DNA from 4 places in the Micrococcus sp. IITD107 genome. Region 1 is predicted to be linked to each of the others. Evidence: riboswitches for the same ligand, from Rfam matches in the RefSeq annotation. Region 1 holds a riboswitch; each other region holds the start of a gene.
What was found. Region 1 has a riboswitch for S-adenosylmethionine ahead of ACEXHE_RS06705 (methionine ABC transporter ATP-binding protein). Riboswitches for the same ligand answer to the same signal wherever they lie in the genome.

Region 1 (4,474 bases):
TGCGTACCGACTGCCGGTACGACAAGTCGCAGAGGTGACGCAGAACGCCGGGGCAGCGTCCAGACGGCCACGGCACCCCCACAACGAGGCCGGCCCAGCACCTGCCCAGCGTGGTGCTGGGAGGTGCTGGGCCGTCGTCGGGAAGCCGGCGGAGCCGGGTCCGGAGCTGCGGGCGTGCCTGCCGGATCAGAAGGCCGGGGTCACGTCACCGTTGGGCCAGGTCTCCTCGATGTAGTCCTTGACCTCCGGGGAGTGGAGCAGCTCGTCGAGCTTCTCGATGGCCGGGGTCTTCTCGCCCGCGCGCCAGGCCAGGAAGTTGGCGTAGGGGTTGTTCTCCACCGACTCCACGATCACGGCGTCATCCGTGCTCATCCCGGCCTGCAGGATGAAGTTGCCGTTGATGATGGCCAGGTCGATCTGCGGGTCCTGGACGATCTGGACCAGGATCTCGGGCTGGTTCTCCTCGAACTTCAGGCCCTTGGGGTTCTGCTCGTCGGTCAGGGACAGGGCGGCGGAGTCCTCTTCGATCCCGGAGAGCAGCCCGGCGGTCTCGAGCATCTTCAGGGCGCGGGGCTGGTTGCCCGGGTCATTGGTGATGGCGATGGTGGCGCCGTCCGGGATGGACTCGGGGGAGTCGTGCTTCTCCGAGAACCCGGCGTAGGGCTCGATGTGCACCCCGGCGCCGTGCTCGAACTCGTAGCCCTTCTCCTTGACCTGGGCGTTGAAGAACGGCTCGTGCATGTAGTAGTTCGCGTCCGTGGAGCCCTCATCCAGGGAGATGTTGGGCAGCTGGTAGTCGTCGAACTCCTCGATCTCCAGGTCGATCCCGGCGTCCTCGGCCAGGTTCTCGTCCACGAACTCCAGCACGCGGGCGTGCGGGACCGGGTTGGCGCCGACCTTGACCACGGTGCGGTTGGCCGGGTCCAGGGTGGCGTCAGCGGACGGGGCGGTGTCCCCGCCACCGGCGCCGCAGGCGGCCAGTGCGCCGGCCAGGGTCAGTCCGCCCAGGCCCAGCAGCAGGCGGCGGTTCAGGGGAGTGCGGGGGGTGTTCAGATTCGACTGGTTCGACATGGTCTTGGCCTTTCGTGCCGAGGGTGCGGAGGGGTACAGGAAGGTCAGAGGTATAGGACGTTCAGGGTGTGCAGGAGGTCAGGACGTGCGGCCGGGGCCGTGCCCGTCAGCGGTGGTCCACGCGGCGGATGATCAGGTCGCCGATCCACTGGATCAGCTGGACCAGCAGGACGATGATCACGATGATCACCAGCATCACGCCGGGGTCCCAGCGCTGGTAGCCGTAGTTGTAGGCCAGTCGGCCCAGGCCGCCGCCGCCGATCAGACCGGCCATGGCCGAGTAGCCCACCAGGGTGACCAGCGTGGTGGTCACCGAGGCGACCAGGCCCGGCATGGCCTCCGGGAGCATGACCTTGCGGATGATCTGACCGCGCGTGGAACCCATCACCCGGGCGGCGTCCACCGTCCCTGAGGGCACCTCCCGCAGCGAGGTCTCCACCAGACGCGCGAAGAACGGCACGGTGGCGATCGTCAGAGACACGCAGGCGGCGATCGGCCCGATGGCCGTGCCCACCAGCCACTGCGTGAACGGGATCAGCGCGAGCATCAGGATGGCGTACGGGATGGAGCGGGTAATGTTCACGACCACCGCGGAGAGCAGCGCGTTCAGCCAGCGCACGGGGCGCAGTCCCGCGGGGGAGGTGACGTGCAGGACCACGCCCAGGGCGCCGCCGATCAGCACGGTCAGCACTCCGGAGATCGCCACCATCTGCAGGGTCTCCACCAGTGCCTCGGGCAGCGCGTTGGTGGTGACGGGGTTCTCGATCAGTTCGGTCAACCAGTTCACTGGGCACCTCCGAGGGTCTGGGCGGTGTCCTGGGCGGCCTCCAGCTGGGTGCGTGTGCGCACCTGGGCCCGGAAGTCCCACTCCTTCAGGAAGTCCACGACGACGGCCGCATCAGCGGGTGCTTCGGCACCGGCAGGTCTGGGGCCGGGATCCGGCAGGGAGAGCAGATAGTGGGAGAAGCGCTCCCCGGCCAGGTCCTCGATGGACCCGGCGACCACCCGGACGGGCTGGTCGAAGCGGTTCTCGATCAGGCTGGCCACCGGGATGCCGGCGCTCTCACCGCGGCCGAGCACCTCCACGAGGGTGCCCTCGGTGTCCAGGGCGGACTCGGGCAGGGGCAGCAGCGCCGCGGAGAGCCGGTGGTCCAAGCGGGAGGCCACATCGGCCAGGGGACCGCCCTCCACGATCCGTCCAGCCTCCAGCAGGGAGACGGAGTCGCAGAGGCGCTTGACCACGTGCATCTCATGGGTGATGACCAGCACGGTCAGCCCCAGGCGGGAGGAGAGGCCCCGGATCAGCTCCAGGATCCCGTCCGTGGTGGCCGGGTCCAGGGCAGAGGTGGGCTCATCGCACAGCAGGATGTCCGGCTCGGTGGCCAGGGCCCGGGCGATGCCCACGCGCTGACGCTGGCCGCCGGAGAGCTGGGCGGGGTAGGAGTTCTCGAAGCCCTCCAGGCCCACCAGGCTCAGCAGCTCCTGGGCGCGGGCCCGGCGTGCGGTCTTGTCCTTGCCGGTGACCTCCAGCGGGTAGGCCACGTTGTCCAGGGCGGTGCGGGAGGAGAGCAGATTGGCGTGCTGGAAGACCATGCCGATCCGCCGGCGGGCCTTCAGCAGGTCCCGGTCGCTGACGGAAGCGAGGTCAGCACCGTTGATGGACACGCTGCCCTCGGTGGGCCGGTCCAGCAGGGTCAGGCAGCGCACCAGGGTGGACTTGCCGGCGCCGGAGTGCCCGATGATCCCGTGCACGTCACCGGCGGGGACCTCCAGGTCCACGCCGTCCAAGGCGGTGATGGTGCGCGAGCCCTGGGGGTAGAGCTTGCGCAGTCCCCGGATGGAGATCATCGGCGCCGCAGTCGCGGCAGAGCCGGGCGGGGTGTTTCGGGCAACGTCAGACACAGTGGAAACTCCTTCCATCGTTCCTGGCGGTAGCACCTGCGCCGGCCCCTGTGGGGGTGCGTGGTTGCTGCGGCGTCCTCGATCCAGGTCTCTCAGCCGCTCTTGATGGGATGCGGTCCGCTGGGCGTGGACCGGTGGGTCTCACGCCGGCAACGTGCCGCGTCGAGTCAGTCTAGCGGCCGAGGGGCCCGCTCATGCGCACTGTGTCCTCTACGTCACAACGCACGCTGGACGGGCCACTCACCTTTGACCACGGCGGCGGGGTCCTTGCGGCGCAGGTACTCCTGGAAGCTGGCCGACTGCTCGGCCTTCCACCGGATCTGCTCTTCATGCAGCTGCTCGAGGGCCACCCGGACCTGCGGGTAGCGCCGGGCCAGGGCATCAGCCACCCCGACGGCGGCCAGCGAGTCAGCCGCGGAGGTATGGGCATCCAGCAGGGGCACCCCGTAATGGGCGCTGACGTCCGTCAGGGTCCGCTTGCCCTTGCGGAAACGGTCCACCTGCTTGTCGATCACATACGGATCCACCACCGGGACAGGGGAGAGCGGGGGCAAGCCATGACGGACCAGCTCCCGGTCCATCACCGTGAAGTCGTAGACGGCGTTGAACGCAATCACCGGGATGCCGGTGGTGAACATGTCCCGCAGGGTCTCACCGATCTCGGCTACCGCCACCGGGGCGGGCATGCCCTCGGCCTGGGCCTTCTCCGTGGTGACCCCGTGCACGGCAGCGGCCTCGGCGGGGATCGGCACTCCCGGGTCCACCAGCCACTCATAGGAGGCGGCCGGCTGACCCGTGGGGTCCACGAGCACCAGGGAGGCGGTCACGATCCGCGCGGTGTGCGGGTCACGCCCCGTGGTCTCCAGATCGAAACCGGCACGCAATCGCTCATGCCAGGGGCCGTCGTCGTGCCCAGGGGGAACGGTGGCGGGCGCGGCGGGCTCAGGGGCGGCAGGCTGTTCGAAGCTCACCTGGCCCACGCTACCGGCAGGGACGGACATCGTGACGTCACCCACAGGGGGATGTGCACGCCTACCCTGGACGGATGCGCCCGTTGAGCATCGAGCCCGGCCCCGGGATCCCCGGGGGAGCTGTGGTGCCCGCGGCCGAGCTCACGGAGCAGTTCGCGCGCTCGTCCGGACCCGGCGGGCAGGGCGTGAACACCACGGACAGCAAGGTCCAGCTCTTCCTGGACCTGGCCACCACCACGGCGTTCACCGAGGCCCAGCGCCAGCGGGTGCTGCGGAACCTGGAGCATCGGCTGGCCGGCACGGTCCTGATGGTGGAGGCCTCCGAGCAGCGCGCCCAGGTGCGGAACCGGACCGCCGCCCGCCAACGGATGGCCGAGCTGTTGCGTGAGGCCCTGGCCCCACCACCCCCGGCGCGGCGGGCCACCCGTCCCACCCGGGGATCGGTGCGGCGCCGACTGGCGGCCAAGCAGCGCCGCTCCGAGATCAAGGATGCCCGGCGCAAGCCCCGCGACGACTGACCCTGTGACGTT
Region 2 (4,474 bases), on a different contig from region 1:
TGGCCCCGTGCTGCCCGCTCCGTCCAGCGGAACGGACAGCACCGGCGTAAGAGTTATCTTACTGTGATCTGGCGTCTCGGCAAGGTCTCATGTGAGCGAATGTGACCAGGGCCTCAGGTCAGACGCCCCTCCGGCACGGCCACCTTGCTCGGATCGTCGGTGACGATGTGGCCCACGGCGGCATCCACGGCCGCCATGGTCGAGTCGTCCAGGTACAGGCCGGAGGCCTTGACGTTCTCGACCAGCTGCTCCGGACGCGAGGCGCCCACCAGCGCGCCGGCCACATTGGGGTTCTTCAGCACCCAGGCGATGGCCAGCTGACCCATGGTGCAGCCCACGTTGTCCGCCACGGGCTTGAGCTTCTGCACGGCGGTGAGGACCTCGTCGCGCATCCAGCCGGCGATCATCTTCTTCCCGCCGCCCTTCTCGTCGGTGGCGCGGGATCCGGCCGGCGGCTCCTGGCCGGGCAGGTACTTGCCGGTCAGCACGCCTTCGGCCATGGGCGACCACACGATCTGGGAGACGCCCAGGTCCTCACAGGTCGGCACCACCTCGGGCTCGATCACCCGCCAGAGCATGGAGTACTGGGGCTGGTTCGAGATCAGCTGGATGCCCAGCTGCCGGGCCATCCCATGGGCCTCCCGGATCTTGTCCGCCGGCCATTCGGAGACGCCGATGTACAGGGCCTTGCCGGCACGCACCACATCGGCGAAGGCCTGCATGGTCTCCTCCAGCGGGGTCTCCACGTCATAGCGGTGGGCCTGGTAGAGGTCCACGTAGTCCATCTGCAGGCGCTGCAGCGAGCCGTTGATCGACTCCATGATGTGCTTGCGGGACAGCCCCGTGTCATTGGGGCCCTTGGGGCCGGTGGGGAAGTAGACCTTGGTGAACACCTCCAGGGACTCGCGGCGCTGCCCCTTCAAGGCCTCGCCCAGCACCACTTCGGCCTGGGTGTTGGCGTAGGTGTCCGCCGTGTCGAAGGTGGTGATGCCCTGCTCCAGGGCGGTGGCCACGCACTGGTGGGCGATCTCGTTCTCCACCTGGGAGGCGTGGGTGAGCCAGTTGCCGTAGATGATCTCTGAGATCTTCAGTCCGCTGTTGCCGAGATACCTGAATTCCATGGATCCACCCTAATGTGCTCTGGCGGACAGGGATACTACGACGACGGCCGCTCACCCGGGTGGGTGAGCGGCCGTGGTGTGCCGGTGCCGGCTCAGAGCGAGCCGGGCGGTCGAGTCAGATCAGAGAGGGCGGACCGAGGCGGCCTGCAGGCCCTTGGGGCCCTGCTGCGACTCGAACTCGACCTTCTGGTCCTCCTGCAGCTCCTTGAAGCCGGAGCCCTCGATGGCGGAGAAGTGCACGAAGATGTCAGCGGAGTTGTCGTCCGGAGAGATGAAGCCGTAGCCCTTCTCAGCGTTGAACCACTTGACGGTACCGGTAGCCATGATGGCCCCTTTCATTCGGTGTCGCCCACCGGTGTTCCGGCGGGATGAAGCGATGTGTTGCACCGCTTGCACGACTCCGACAGGCCCGGGGGGCCGGCTGGTGGACCGCTTCAAGACGGACAGCTACTACAACTTCGAGATCGATGGTACTGGCTTCCTCAGTGATTGGACACCGTCCGAAAAGAGCAGACACGGAGTTCGCCCAGAGTTCACCCGTCTGCTCTCACAGGGGTGGTTCGGAGTCCCGTCCGCGCAACCGATCCATCTGCCGACGGTCGCGTTTGGTGGGACGCCCCGCCCCGCGCTCCCGCACCGGGACGGCCATCATCTCCCGGGGGACAGGCGGTGGTGAGTGGTCGATGTAGTGCCGGACCGCCTCCGGTGCTCCCACCCGTTTGGAGAGCAGTCCGGTCACCTCCAGGATCCGTTCCCGGCCGGGTTGGCGCAGGCGGATGGTGTCTCCCACCGTCACAGACTGTGCGGCCTTGACCGGGGCGCCGTTGACTCGGACGTGGCCGGCACGGACCGCGGCGGTGGCGGCAGAGCGTGTCTTGTACATGCGCACGCCCCACAGCCAGGCGTCCAGGCGGACGGGGCCGGACGGGGTTCTGGAAGCAGGAGGTGGAGGAGTCATCTCCGACATCGTAGTCAGCGGCCAGGCACAGGTGTCTCGGTGCCCTGGCGGCAGACAGTGAGAGACCCCGGGCCGGCTGCGTGAGGGGAACGCATTCTCGCCGGGCCCGGGGCCTCTATGTCATCACTCGCACCTTGATGAGGTAGTCACCACTGTAGGAGTCGGGTGTGGGAGTGGGCCTGGAGCCAGCTGGGAGGTCGCTGGGAAAGATGCAGGACGTCCTACTGATTCGTCACTGGTTGCCTTCGGCCGTGCGCAGGTTGCGGAAGGCCGAGCGGTGGAACACCAGCGGCTCGTGCTCGCCGGACTGGTCCGAGACGCCGTGGACCTGCAGCAGCACCATCTGGTGGTCCCCGGCCGGCAGCTCGGCGTAGACGGAGGTCTCCAGCCAGAGGGCGGCCCCCTCCAGCAGCACGGCGCCGTCCTCGGTGACCTGCAGGCCGAGTCCGGCGAACCGGTCTCCGTCCTTGCTGGCCATCTGGCGGCAGACCTGGTCATGCCCCTCGGCCAGCACGGAGACGCCGATCCGTTCGGCGCGGCGCAGCCGAGGCCAGGTGCGGGAGGAGTTCTGGACGGCGAAGGAGACCAGCGGCGGGTCGAGGGAGACGCCCACGGTGAAGGAGGAGGCCACGAGCCCCTCCTTGACGCCGTCGGCATAGCCGGCCAGGGCGGCAACGCCGGAGGGGAAATGGGAGAACGCGTTGCGCAGGGAGAGCGCGGAGAGGTCGGTGCAGAGGACGGTGTCCGTCTCCAGTGCGGTGGACTCGTGAGTGGCCAAGGCGGTCATGGTCAGGCCTTCCTGAACGTGCGCGGCTGTGCCAGGGCGATTCTGCTCAGCTGAGCGGTCCCGTCCGGGCTGTCCGGCGGCCCGGACGGGACCGCTGGACTCAGTGACGCTGTACTTGTCACCCGGGGTGGTCCGAGCGACCGAATCATCACCTGGAGCACCCCACTACTGCGTGAGAGGGTTGCCGTCCCGCCAGCCAGGGCTGCATCGGCGGGGACTCGTGATTCTGGGTATGACGCTAGGACAGCGGCCCGGGGCAGGTCAAAGCCCCGTCCACATGCCGGAACGCGGTGCCGGAAACGGGGGCCGCCTTCACGCCACAGAACGTCACACTCAGCTGAACCGCAGCCGCACGGCCGCGCCGTGGGCGGGCAGGCCCTCGGAGTCGGCCAGGGCGGAGATGTTGTCCGCGAGCTCCTTCAGTCCGGTCTCCGCATAGCGGATCTGCTGCTGCAGGCGCAGGAACGTCACCGTGTTCAGTCCGGAGGAGAACCGTGCTGAGCCGCCGGTGGGCAGCACGTGGTTGGACCCGGAGGAGTAGTCGCCCAGCGGGACGGGGGAGTGCCCGCCCACGAACACCGCGCCGGCGTTGGAGATCCGGTCCGCCACCTCAGCGGCGTTCTCGGTGTGCACCTCCAGGTGCTCGGCGGCGTAGGCGTCCGCCACGGTGATCGCGGTGTCCAGGTCCGAGACCACCAGGATCCCGGACTGCTCCCCACCCAGGGCCTGGCGGATCCGCTCCTCCTGGGCCGCGCCGGGCACCTGCTGCTCGATCTGCCGGACCACGTCCGCCGCCAGCTCCGGGGAGGTGGTGATCAGCACGGAGGCGGCCAGGGGGTCGTGCTCAGCCTGGCTGATCAGGTCCGCGGCCACCCAGGCGGCGTCCGCGGTGGCATCAGCCAGCACGGCGATCTCCGTGGGCCCGGCCTCGGCGTCGATCCCGATGGTCCCCAGCAGCGCCCTCTTGGCCGCGGCCACATACACATTGCCCGGACCTGTCACCAGGTCCACCGGGGCGCAGACCTGCGTGCCGTCGTCGTCCCTCACGCCGTACGCGAACATGGCCACCGCCTGGGCGCCGCCGGCCGCGTACACCTCGTCCACACCCAGCAGGGCACAGGCGGCCAGGATGACCGGGTGCGGCAGCCCGCCGTGCTCGGCCTGCGGGGGTGAGGCCACCGCCAGCGAGGCCACACCAGCGGCCTGGGCCGGCACCACATTCATCACCACCGAGGAGGGGTACACGGCGCGGCCTCCGGGGACATAGAGACCCACCCGGTTCACCGGCACCCAGCGGTTCACGACGACGGCCCCCTCGCCCAGCTCGACCGTGGAGTCCTCCGGCATCTGGGCGCTGTGCACGCGGCGGGCACGGCTGATGGACTCCTCCAAGGCCGCACGGACCGTGGGGTCCAGCTGCTCCAGCGCACGCTCCAGCGCCTCAGCCGGCACCCGCAGGGAGGGAGGGCGGACACCGTCGAAACGCTCTCCCAGGTCCAGCACCGCCTGGACGCCGCCGTCACGGACCTGGTCCAGGATCGGGCGGACGGTCTCCACCGCGGAGCTCACATCCAGTTCGGCCCGGGGCAGCACGGAGAGGGGATCGAC
Region 3 (4,474 bases), on a different contig from region 1:
GCCAAGATCGGCTCCCCGTTCGCCAACCTGGGCGCCACCCTGGACTCCGGCGGGCACGCGCTGTTCACCGAACGGCTGGGCGCCCACCGCACCCTGGACCTGATCTACACCGCGGAGCTGATGAGCGGCGACGAGGCTGTGCGCTCCGGGCTGTTCTCCCGGTCCGTTCCGGCCGATGAGCTGCTGGAGTTCACCCGGACCAAGGCCGCCGCCGCGGCCCAGGGCGCCACGCAGGCGTTCCTGGCCTCTCGCGCCCTGGTGGCCCAGGTCCGCGACGAGCGGATGGGCCTGTGGGACTCGGTGGAGAAGGAGAACCGGACCCAGGGCGACCTCTGCGGCACCGCCGACTACTCCGAGGGGTTCGCCGCCTTCCAGGAGAAGCGCAAGCCGAACTTCACCGGCCGGGGCTGACCGCCCCCGCCGCCGGGGAGGGGGCTGCGTCACCGATGGCGTTCAGCCCCTCCGGCAGGGTGCCGTTGATCCAGTAGTCCCCCAGGGCCCGGGCGCGGAAGGCGATCGGGTTGTGGGTGGCCACCGTCTGGGCGTTGCGCCAGTGGCGGTCCAGCCCCTTGGACGTGGAAGTGGCCGAGGCGCCCACCGTCAGGAACAGGTCCTGGGCCGCACGCAGGGCCAGCTCCGGCACGGTCACCTGGGCGTGCTCTACGGCGACCTCCGCCAGATGCAGCTCCCGGGGCACCTCACCCTGGTGGCCGAAGCGGTCAGCTCCGGTGGCGGCGGCCGCCGCCAGGGCGTCGTCGAAGGCACGGGCCGCGTGCAGCACCGTGGCCTCGGCGGAGAAGGCCGAGGCCGCGATCCGGCCGGTGGCCTCCTGGATGAGCGGATCCTCCCGGAACGGCAAGCCGGAGCCGGTGTTGAACGTGCGCGCCCGGCCGGCCACCGTAGCGGCGGCGTCCCGGCGGGCCGCCCGGGCGATCCCGGCCAGCACCGCCAGCAGCACCAGCTGGAAGAACCCTGCCTCATGAATGGCCTCCGGGGTCCCCACGGTGCGGCCCAGCACGGCGTCCTCCGGGAGCTGGACCTGATCGAACACGGCGGTGCCGGTGCCGGTCAGCTTCTGCCCGAACCCGTCCCAGTCGTCCTCCAGGGTGACGCCGTCCGCATCGGTGGGCACCAGGGCGAACCGGCGTCCGGGCTGCACCGTCCCGTCTGCGTCCTGCACCGCCGCGGAGACCCGGGTGTAGTCGGAGAAGATCGAGCCGGTGGCGTAGAACTTCCGGCCGTTCAGCGTCCACCCGTCCTCGGTGGGCCGCAGCACTGTGTTGAGCGTCCCCAGACGGTTCCCGCCCTTCTCGGTGGACGCGTTCCCCACCGTGACACCGGCCAGGACCCGTGCATACCAGGTGGCCTGGACGTCGTCGGGAAGGAAGCGGAGGGACTCCACGAAGCCGGCGTGGGAGCGGTACAGGTGGGCGATGTTCGAATCCGCCTCAGCCAGGTCGATCAGCAGGCGGATGAAGTCCTCGATGCTCGCACCCGCCCCGCCCTGGGCCACGGGGACGCGGAGGGCTCCGAACCCGGCCTCGTCCAGCATCCGCACCTCCTCGAACGGCAACCGGCGCTCCAGGTCCCGTTCCAGCGATCCGGCCGCGATCTGGTCGAAGAGCGGCTGGAAGCGGGCGGACAGGGCGGTGTAGGCGGTGCACATGCGGCGGTCCTCTCGGTCACACCGACGAATCGCGGTGCCCGCCGACGCGGCTCAAGGCCGGGCGATGCGGGACCGGGTCTCCATCGGTCCTGGCGGTAGCACCCGTCGGGGAGGCCCCACGGGTTGCTGCGGCGTCACGGAGCCAGGTCTCTCAGCCGCTCTGGATGGTGATGCGGTCAGACTAGGCGGCACGGGACGGAGAGCGCCGTCACATGGCGTCGTGTGACGCAGACGGGGGTGTCCAGGGAGGGCTGGTCGCCACGCTGCTGGACGCCGCCATGGGCGAGGCTGTGCGGGACGGGCTGGAGGAGAGCGAGAAGACCGCCACCGCCCAGCTCGCCGTCACCTACCTGAACCCTGGCCGGGTCGGAGACACCCTGACGGCCACTGCCGAGGTGCGCAAGCGCGGCGGGAAGCTGGTGATGGTGGAGGAAGAAGTCTCCACCCAGGACGGAGATCCGGTGGCCCACGGGGTGGCCACGTTCACCGTGAGCCGGGACTGATCAGGCGTCTGTCCCGGCGGCCTGGTCCGGGTCCTGCACGGCGGGGGTGCGCAGGGCCAGTTCGGCCAGCACCTCCACGGCGCGGGGCAGCACAGCGTCGTCGAACACGGCCCGGGGTGAGTGGTTGCTCTCGGCCGTCTCCGGGTCCTGCCCCTCCGGCACCGCACCCAGCAGGATGTAGGCCCCGGGCACGCGCTGGAGCACCTCGGAGAAGTCCTCGCTGCCCGGCTCGGCCTCCGGAAGGTCCAGGTAGGACTCCGGCCCGTACAGGTCCTCGATCACCTCGCGGGCGAACTCCACCGCGGCGGGGTCGTTCACGGTGACCGGGAACTCGCAGTCAGGCCGCACGTCCGCAGTCATCCCGTGGGCGGCGGCGATCCCGTGGGCCATCCGCTCCACCGCCGGGATCAGCCGCTCCCGCGACTCCGCCGAGAACGTGCGCAGGGTGATCCCCAGGGTGGCGGTGTCCGGGATGATGTTCGCCGCCGTCCCCGCGGTCAGGTGACCCACGGTGGCCACCACGGGGTCGAACGCGTCGAACTGCCGGGTCACCAGCGACTGCAGCGCCATCACCATCTCGGCCGCCACCGGAACCGGGTCCTGGGCCAGGTGCGGCACCGAGCCGTGCCCGCCGTTGCCCTGCACCGTGACGATCAGGTCATCACAGCCGGCCTGGATGGGACCGGGGCGGCTGACCAGCATGCCGTGCGGGTACTTGGCGGAGTACACGTGGATCGCGTAGGCGGTGTCCACGGGCTGCCCGGCGGCCTCGAGCAGCCCCTCCTCGATCATCCGCTTCGCGCCGCCATCGGTCTCCTCCCCCGGCTGGAACATGCCCACCACATCGGCCACCAGCTCCTCCCGGCGCTGTCCCAGCCAGGCCAGCGCGCCGTAGAGCCCGGCGGTGTGCAGGTCGTGTCCGCAGGCGTGCATGGTCCCGGGCACCTCGGGCGCATAGTCCAGCCCGGTCTCCTCGGTCACCGGCAGCGCGTCCATGTCCCCGCGCAGCAGCACCACGGGCCGGCGGGTCCCCTCCGGCACGGGGGCGCCTCCCCGCAGGACCACGACGACGGAGCTCAGCTCCCGGCCCACGGTCACCTCCAGCACGGGCTGGCCGGTGCGCGGGTCATCGCCCAGCTGCTGCTGCAGGCGGGCGAGCCGTTCCAGCACAGCCGCCTGGGTGCGGGGCAGATCCAGGTCCAGCTCAGGGTGTCCGTGCAGCTGCCGACGGAACTCGATCACGTCCCGTGCCAGATCGGCAGGGACGTTCGGCGCCAGGGAGCTGACGGAATTGGAGTCAGAAGCAGTCGGCGGCTGGGACTGGTTCACGGTGCACCTCGGCGGACGGGACAGCCCAGGCGGTACCGGGCAGTCAGCAGATCGGACTCCTTCACGGTACGCAGGCGGACCAGAGTGAGCCACTCCACGCGGACTCGAGCGGGGAGACCTGCGACCGCGGGTGACCGACGGATAAAATGATCGTCGTTCATTTTAGGAGTATGATGTGCGTCATACTCCATCCGCGGCCAGCGGAGGACGGCGGGAAGGAGCCCTTCCCTCCCCGACACCTGAGACGGAGCATCCGATGACCGAGACCACCACTCCAGCGCACGCCGGCACCGTCATGCCCCCGGAATGGGGCCCGCATGAGCTGACCTGGATGTCCTACCCCACCCCCAACGACACCTTCGGCCCGGCCGGGTCCAAGACCCTGGAGCGCGCCCGGACGGCCTGGACCCGTGTGGCCCGCACCATTGCCCGCTACGAGCCGGTCCGCGTAGTAGCCCATCCCGACGACGCGCAGGACGCACGTGAACGACTCGGAGAGGGCATTCAGGTCCTGACCGCGCCGCTGAACGACGCCTGGATGCGCGATGCCGGACCGTCGTTCGTCCACAACGCAGAGGGCGGTCTCGCCGCTGTGGACTGGGTGTTCAACGGCTGGGGCGCCCAGTCCTGGGCGTCCTGGGACCTGGACGCCCAGCTGGGCCGGCTCGTGGCGAGCCAGGCCGGTGTCCCCGCGCTCTCCTCCGATCTGGTGAACGAGGGCGGCGGATTCCATGTGGACGGCCAGGGCACGGTCCTGCTGACCGACACCGTGCAACTGGACCCCGATCGCAATCCTGGAGCCACCCGCGAGTCCGTGGAACAGGAGATCCATGCCCGCCTCGGCACGTCCCGGGCGATCTGGCTGCCCCGCGGGCTGACCCGCGACTACGACGGCTTCGGCACCCGGGGGCACGTGGACATCGTGGCCACCTTCGCCTCCCCGGGACACGTCCTGCTGCACAGCCAGCAGGACCCG
Region 4 (4,474 bases), on a different contig from region 1:
AGGCGGTGAAGGCCACCGTGGTGGAGCGGGCGTAGTCCAGACCGACGGCGCGGGAGAGCAGCAGCGAACCCAGGAACATCACCACGAAGTAGACCACCAGCGGGATGGCGATCCGGGCGACGTCCAGCGGCTGGGAGAGGATCGCGTCCCCCTGCAGGGCGAAGAGGGTGACGATGGTGAACAGCAGTCCGTACAGCGCCCACGGGCCGATCCGCGGCAGGAACCGCTCCTCGTACCAGGTCCGTCCCTTCGCGCGCTCACCGACCGTGCGGGTGAGGAACCCGGCCAGCAGCGGGATGCCCAGGAACACCAGCACCGAGAGGAAGATCGCCCAGACGCTGAAGTCCACGCCGGTGGTGGGCAGTCCCAGCCAGCCCGGCAGCACCTGCAGGTAGAACCAGCCCAGCCCGGAGAACGCGATCACCTGGAACACCGAGTTGATGAACACCAGCACGGCCGCGGCCTCCCGGTCCCCGCAGGCGAGGTCGTTCCAGATCAGCACCATGGCGATGCACCGGGCCAGCCCCACGATGATCAGCCCGGTCCGGTACTCCGGGTGGTCCGGCAGGAACGCCCAGGCCAGGGCGAACATCAGTGCCGGGCCGATGATCCAGTTCAGCACCAGGGACAGGGCCAGCAGTCGCCTGTCCCCGGTCACGCGGTGGGTCTGGTCGTACCTCACCTTGGCCAGCACGGGGTACATCATCACCAGCAGACCGACGGCGATCGGCAGGGACATCCCCATCACCTGGACCGACTCCAGCGCCTGGTCCAGACCGGGGATCAGGGCGCCCAGCGCCAGTCCGGCGCCCATGGCGAGCAGGATCCAGACCGCCAGGTAACGGTCGAGGAAGGACATCCGTGCGGCCACCGGGGTGTCCGTGGGCGCAGGCTGCGGTGGTGCGGTGGTCATCTGGTGGGCCTTCGGTCGGCGGGAGCGGGGCAGGTTCAGGATGCCTGACATATTGATGGTCGTCAATGTATGGTGAGGTGATGACCACCACGACGACGGCCACGCATCTTCCGCTGAAGGGTCCGCCTCCGTGCTGCGCAGGTGACGAAGCAGCTGACGAGAGGTCCTCGGAGGGCGGCTGTTGCCTGGGCAGGACGCCGCTGGGGCGGCCCGATGCCGAACGGCTCAGCGTCAAGCTCAAGGCGCTGGCGGATCCGTCCCGGCTCCAGCTGCTCTCGCATCTGGCGAGCCGAGGCTGTGGCGAGGTCTGCTCCTGTGACCTGGGGGCCGACGTCGGGCTCTCCCAGCCCACTGTCTCTCACCACCTGAAGAAGCTCGTGGAAGCTGGGCTGCTCACCCGGGAGCAGCGCGGGCGCTGGGCGCACTACTCGGTGGTGCCGGGGTCGCTGGACGAGCTGCGGGACCTGTTCGACCTGCGCTGAGCGCGTCCCCGCGGAGGACGCGGCGAACATGACGGCCCGTGACGGGGCCCACTGGACACCCCTCGCCGGGCGCGCCTAGGGTCAGGCACAGAATCACGAGTTCCGGTGCGAAGCCCTGGCTGGCCGGACAGCAACCCTCTCGCTGTAGCGGGGTGCTCCAGGTGATGATTCGGTCGGCACGAACGTGACCGGCAAGTACGGCGCTCCCGTGGGCACCCGACTGACTCGTCTTCCGGCCTGCTCGTGAACTGTCCCGCTGGTCCTGCGGTGCGCTGATCCACCGGAAGGTCAGCTCCGTGACTTTACTGCATCAACCCGACGCGTCCACCGATGCCGCTACCGTCAGCGCGGCGTCCGCCACCTTCGAGCAGCTGCGCCAGGCCGTGGGGGAGAACGCTCCCACCGACGAGCAGCTCACCGCCCACTTCGCCCCGGTCTTCGCCGCGATCGCTGCAGGTTCCGACCAGCGCGAACAGGACCACACCTTGGCGTTCGACGCCATCGAGCTGCTGCGCCAGAGCGGCTTCACCCGGGTCCGCCTCTCCCACGAGCGTGGTGGCATCGGGGCGAGCCTGCCTCAGCTGGCCCTGCTGTTGGTGGATCTAGCTGCCGCCGACTCCAACCTGCCTCAGGCCCTGCACGGGCACTACATGTTCACCGAGCAGCACGAGGCCGAGTCGCAGGGCGAGGTCTCGGACTGGTGGATCGGCCAGGTCGCCGAGGGCAAGATCTTCGGCAATGCCCTGGTCGAGCTTCCCCCGTCTGCTGGCAAGCGACCGGTCATCTGGACCCCCGTCGACCCGGCGGCAGCTCCCGCCGCCGAGGGACCGACCCCGCTGGCCCACATCACCGGGGACAAGTTCTACTCCACTGGGGCACTGTTCGCCGACTACCTGCTGGTGACCGCCACCCAGCCGGGCCAGAACGGCGACGACGACGCCGTCTACTTCACCATCGTCGACGCCACCGACCCCGGTGTGCGCCGGATCGATGACTGGTCCGGATTTGGTCAGCGCCTAACCGCCTCAGGCACCACCACCTTCGACGACGTGCCGGTCTACCCCCACCGGCTCCAGGAGTTCGACACCCCTACGGGAGTGCTGGCCTACACCGTGCTGTGGATCGTCCTGGCCGCCACCCAGACCGGGATCGGTCAGAACGCGTTGCACCAGATCACCCAGTTCGTGCGCGAGCGCCGACGGACGTACAACCACGCCGCCGCCGAGACCCCCGCTCAGGACCCCCTGGTGCACGAGGTCATCGGCGCGGTATCGGCCAAGGTCTCGGTGGCCCGGTTCGCCGTGGCCGGGGCGGCCGCCGTGGCGGAGAAGTCCTTCCGCGCCGTCGGCGGCCACACCGACCTGGAGGACCCGGTGGTCATCCAGGCCCACACCGAGGCGAACATTGCCCTGTCGGAGACCACCGCGGTGGTCTCCGAGCTGATCCTTCAGGCGACCAACCAGATTTTCGAGTCCGGCGGTGCCTCCACAGTCGACACCGGAAAGCACCTGCACCGCCACTGGCTCAACGCCCGCACGATCGCCAGCCACACCCCGCTGATCTACCGCGTCCAGGCGGTGGGAAACTACCGGATCAACGGCATCACCCCGCCGTTCCACTCCACCGCCCGCAACTCCGACCCGAACGCCGCAGCCGCCGCCGCTCAGACCACTCAGGGAGCATGATGACCGCTCAGACCGAGACCACCCAGACCATCAAGACCGCGAACGCCGGCTCTGAGAAGCTGGCCGCACTCCGCGAACGCCTGGCCCCGGAGTTCGCCGGCATCGCCGCCACCGCGGTGGAGCGCGAAGCCGACCACGTGATCGACCCGGAGGTCGTGCGCCGACTGGCCGCGGCCGGCTTCACCTCCCTGCGCGTGCCGACCGAGTACGGCGGGGCAGGACTGTCCTTCGCCGAACAGGCCGAGCTGATCGTGGAGCTGGCCCGTGCCGACTCCAGCATCGTCCAGGCACTGCGTGCACACCTGATCAACCAGGAGTCCGTGCTGGGCCACCCGAACCCGGCCTACCGCGAGCGCTGGCTGCGCCGGATTGCGGAGGGCGCCGTCGTCGGGAATGCCATCACCGAGATCAACAACGCGGTGGGGGAGGGCACCACTACGCTGACCCGCGATGCGGAGGGCACCTGGCGGCTGAACGGCACGAAGTACTACTCGACCGGCACGCTGTACGCCGACTGGATCATCGTCGCGGCGGTGGACGCTGAGGGCGAGGAGACCGCCGCGATCGTGGCGGCTGACGCGCCGGGCGTGACCCTGCTGGACGACTGGGACGGCTTCGGCCAGCAGCTCACCGCCTCCGGCACCACCGTCTTCGAGAGCACGCCCGTCGCGGAGGAAGAGGTCTTCGACGGCGGGCTCGACGACGGAACCCGCGTGGCCACCGGTCAGGCGGCTTGGCAGTTCCTGCACCTGGCCGCCCTGACCGGGATTGGGGAAGCCATCGTGCGCGACGCCGCCGAGTACGTCCGCGGGCGCCGTCGCAGCTTCTCCCACGGTGCCGCCGAGCTGCCCCGCGACGACGCCCAGGTGCTGCAGGTCGTGGGCGAGCTGTCTTCGGCCGCGTTCGCCGCCAGGGCGGCCTTCGACTCCGTGGTCGCCGCCCTCGGCGGTGTGCTGGAACGCGAGGGCTCGCTGGGCGCCGTGGGCCTGCAGCTGCCCGAGGACGTGGTCGACGCCCTGTACGTCCGCGTCTACCAGGCCCAGCAGGTCATCGCCAAGACCGTGCTGGGCGCGGCCACCGCCCTGTTCGAGGTCGGCGGCGCCTCCGCGGTCAGCGGCAGCCGCGGTCTGGACCGGCACTGGCGCAACGCCCGCGTGCTGGCCCAGCACAACCCGCTGATCTATCGCGCCCGACTGTTGGGCGACTGGGAGGTCAACGGCACCGCCCCGGGACGTTCATACCGCCTGGGCTCGGTCCAGAACTGATCTGGCCCTGACCCGGCCCTGACCCGGCCCTGACGGCCGAACCCCGGCCCCATCGCTGACGGACTGTTCACGGTCCGCCGGCGGTGGGGCCACACTGGTGCCCATGGCTCACCCGGTGATGTACGACGA

Region 2: linked by a shared signal. The riboswitch ahead of ACEXHE_RS08765 (flavin reductase family protein) and the one ahead of ACEXHE_RS06705 (methionine ABC transporter ATP-binding protein) in region 1 are both predicted to bind S-adenosylmethionine.
Region 3: linked by a shared signal. The riboswitch ahead of ACEXHE_RS12715 (acyl-CoA dehydrogenase family protein) and the one ahead of ACEXHE_RS06705 (methionine ABC transporter ATP-binding protein) in region 1 are both predicted to bind S-adenosylmethionine.
Region 4: linked by a shared signal. The riboswitch ahead of ACEXHE_RS07705 (acyl-CoA dehydrogenase) and the one ahead of ACEXHE_RS06705 (methionine ABC transporter ATP-binding protein) in region 1 are both predicted to bind S-adenosylmethionine.

What each region holds. Positions count from the first base shown of each region.
Region 1 covers NZ_JBHFFN010000002.1:501,743-506,216, forward strand. Annotated here, with positions in the region: gene ACEXHE_RS06695 (MetQ/NlpA family ABC transporter substrate-binding protein) at 187-1,071, opposite strand; gene ACEXHE_RS06700 (methionine ABC transporter permease) at 1,178-1,858, opposite strand; gene ACEXHE_RS06705 (methionine ABC transporter ATP-binding protein) at 1,855-2,919, opposite strand; SAM riboswitch class I at 2,985-3,085, opposite strand; gene ACEXHE_RS06710 (3'-5' exonuclease) at 3,189-3,944, opposite strand; gene arfB (alternative ribosome rescue aminoacyl-tRNA hydrolase ArfB) at 4,019-4,462, shown strand.
Region 2 covers NZ_JBHFFN010000004.1:97,899-102,372, reverse strand. Annotated here, with positions in the region: gene ACEXHE_RS08780 (aldo/keto reductase family protein) at 114-1,121, opposite strand; gene ACEXHE_RS08775 (cold-shock protein) at 1,242-1,445, opposite strand; gene ACEXHE_RS08770 (RNA-binding S4 domain-containing protein) at 1,669-2,079, opposite strand; gene ACEXHE_RS08765 (flavin reductase family protein) at 2,312-2,866, opposite strand; SAM riboswitch class IV at 2,973-3,092, opposite strand; gene hisD (histidinol dehydrogenase) at 3,200-4,474, opposite strand, start outside.
Region 3 covers NZ_JBHFFN010000009.1:60,049-64,522, reverse strand. Annotated here, with positions in the region: gene ACEXHE_RS12720 (enoyl-CoA hydratase/isomerase family protein) at 1-411, shown strand, start outside; gene ACEXHE_RS12715 (acyl-CoA dehydrogenase family protein) at 395-1,666, opposite strand; SAM riboswitch class I at 1,744-1,837, opposite strand; gene ACEXHE_RS12710 (PaaI family thioesterase) at 1,879-2,169, shown strand; gene ACEXHE_RS12705 (M20 family metallopeptidase) at 2,170-3,498, opposite strand; gene ACEXHE_RS12700 (agmatine/peptidylarginine deiminase) at 3,755-4,474, shown strand, end outside.
Region 4 covers NZ_JBHFFN010000003.1:155,743-160,216, reverse strand. Annotated here, with positions in the region: gene arsB (ACR3 family arsenite efflux transporter) at 1-913, opposite strand, end outside; gene ACEXHE_RS07710 (helix-turn-helix transcriptional regulator) at 994-1,395, shown strand; SAM riboswitch class IV at 1,487-1,599, shown strand; gene ACEXHE_RS07705 (acyl-CoA dehydrogenase) at 1,692-3,080, shown strand; gene ACEXHE_RS07700 (acyl-CoA dehydrogenase family protein) at 3,080-4,345, shown strand; gene ACEXHE_RS07695 (hypothetical protein) at 4,449-4,474, shown strand, end outside.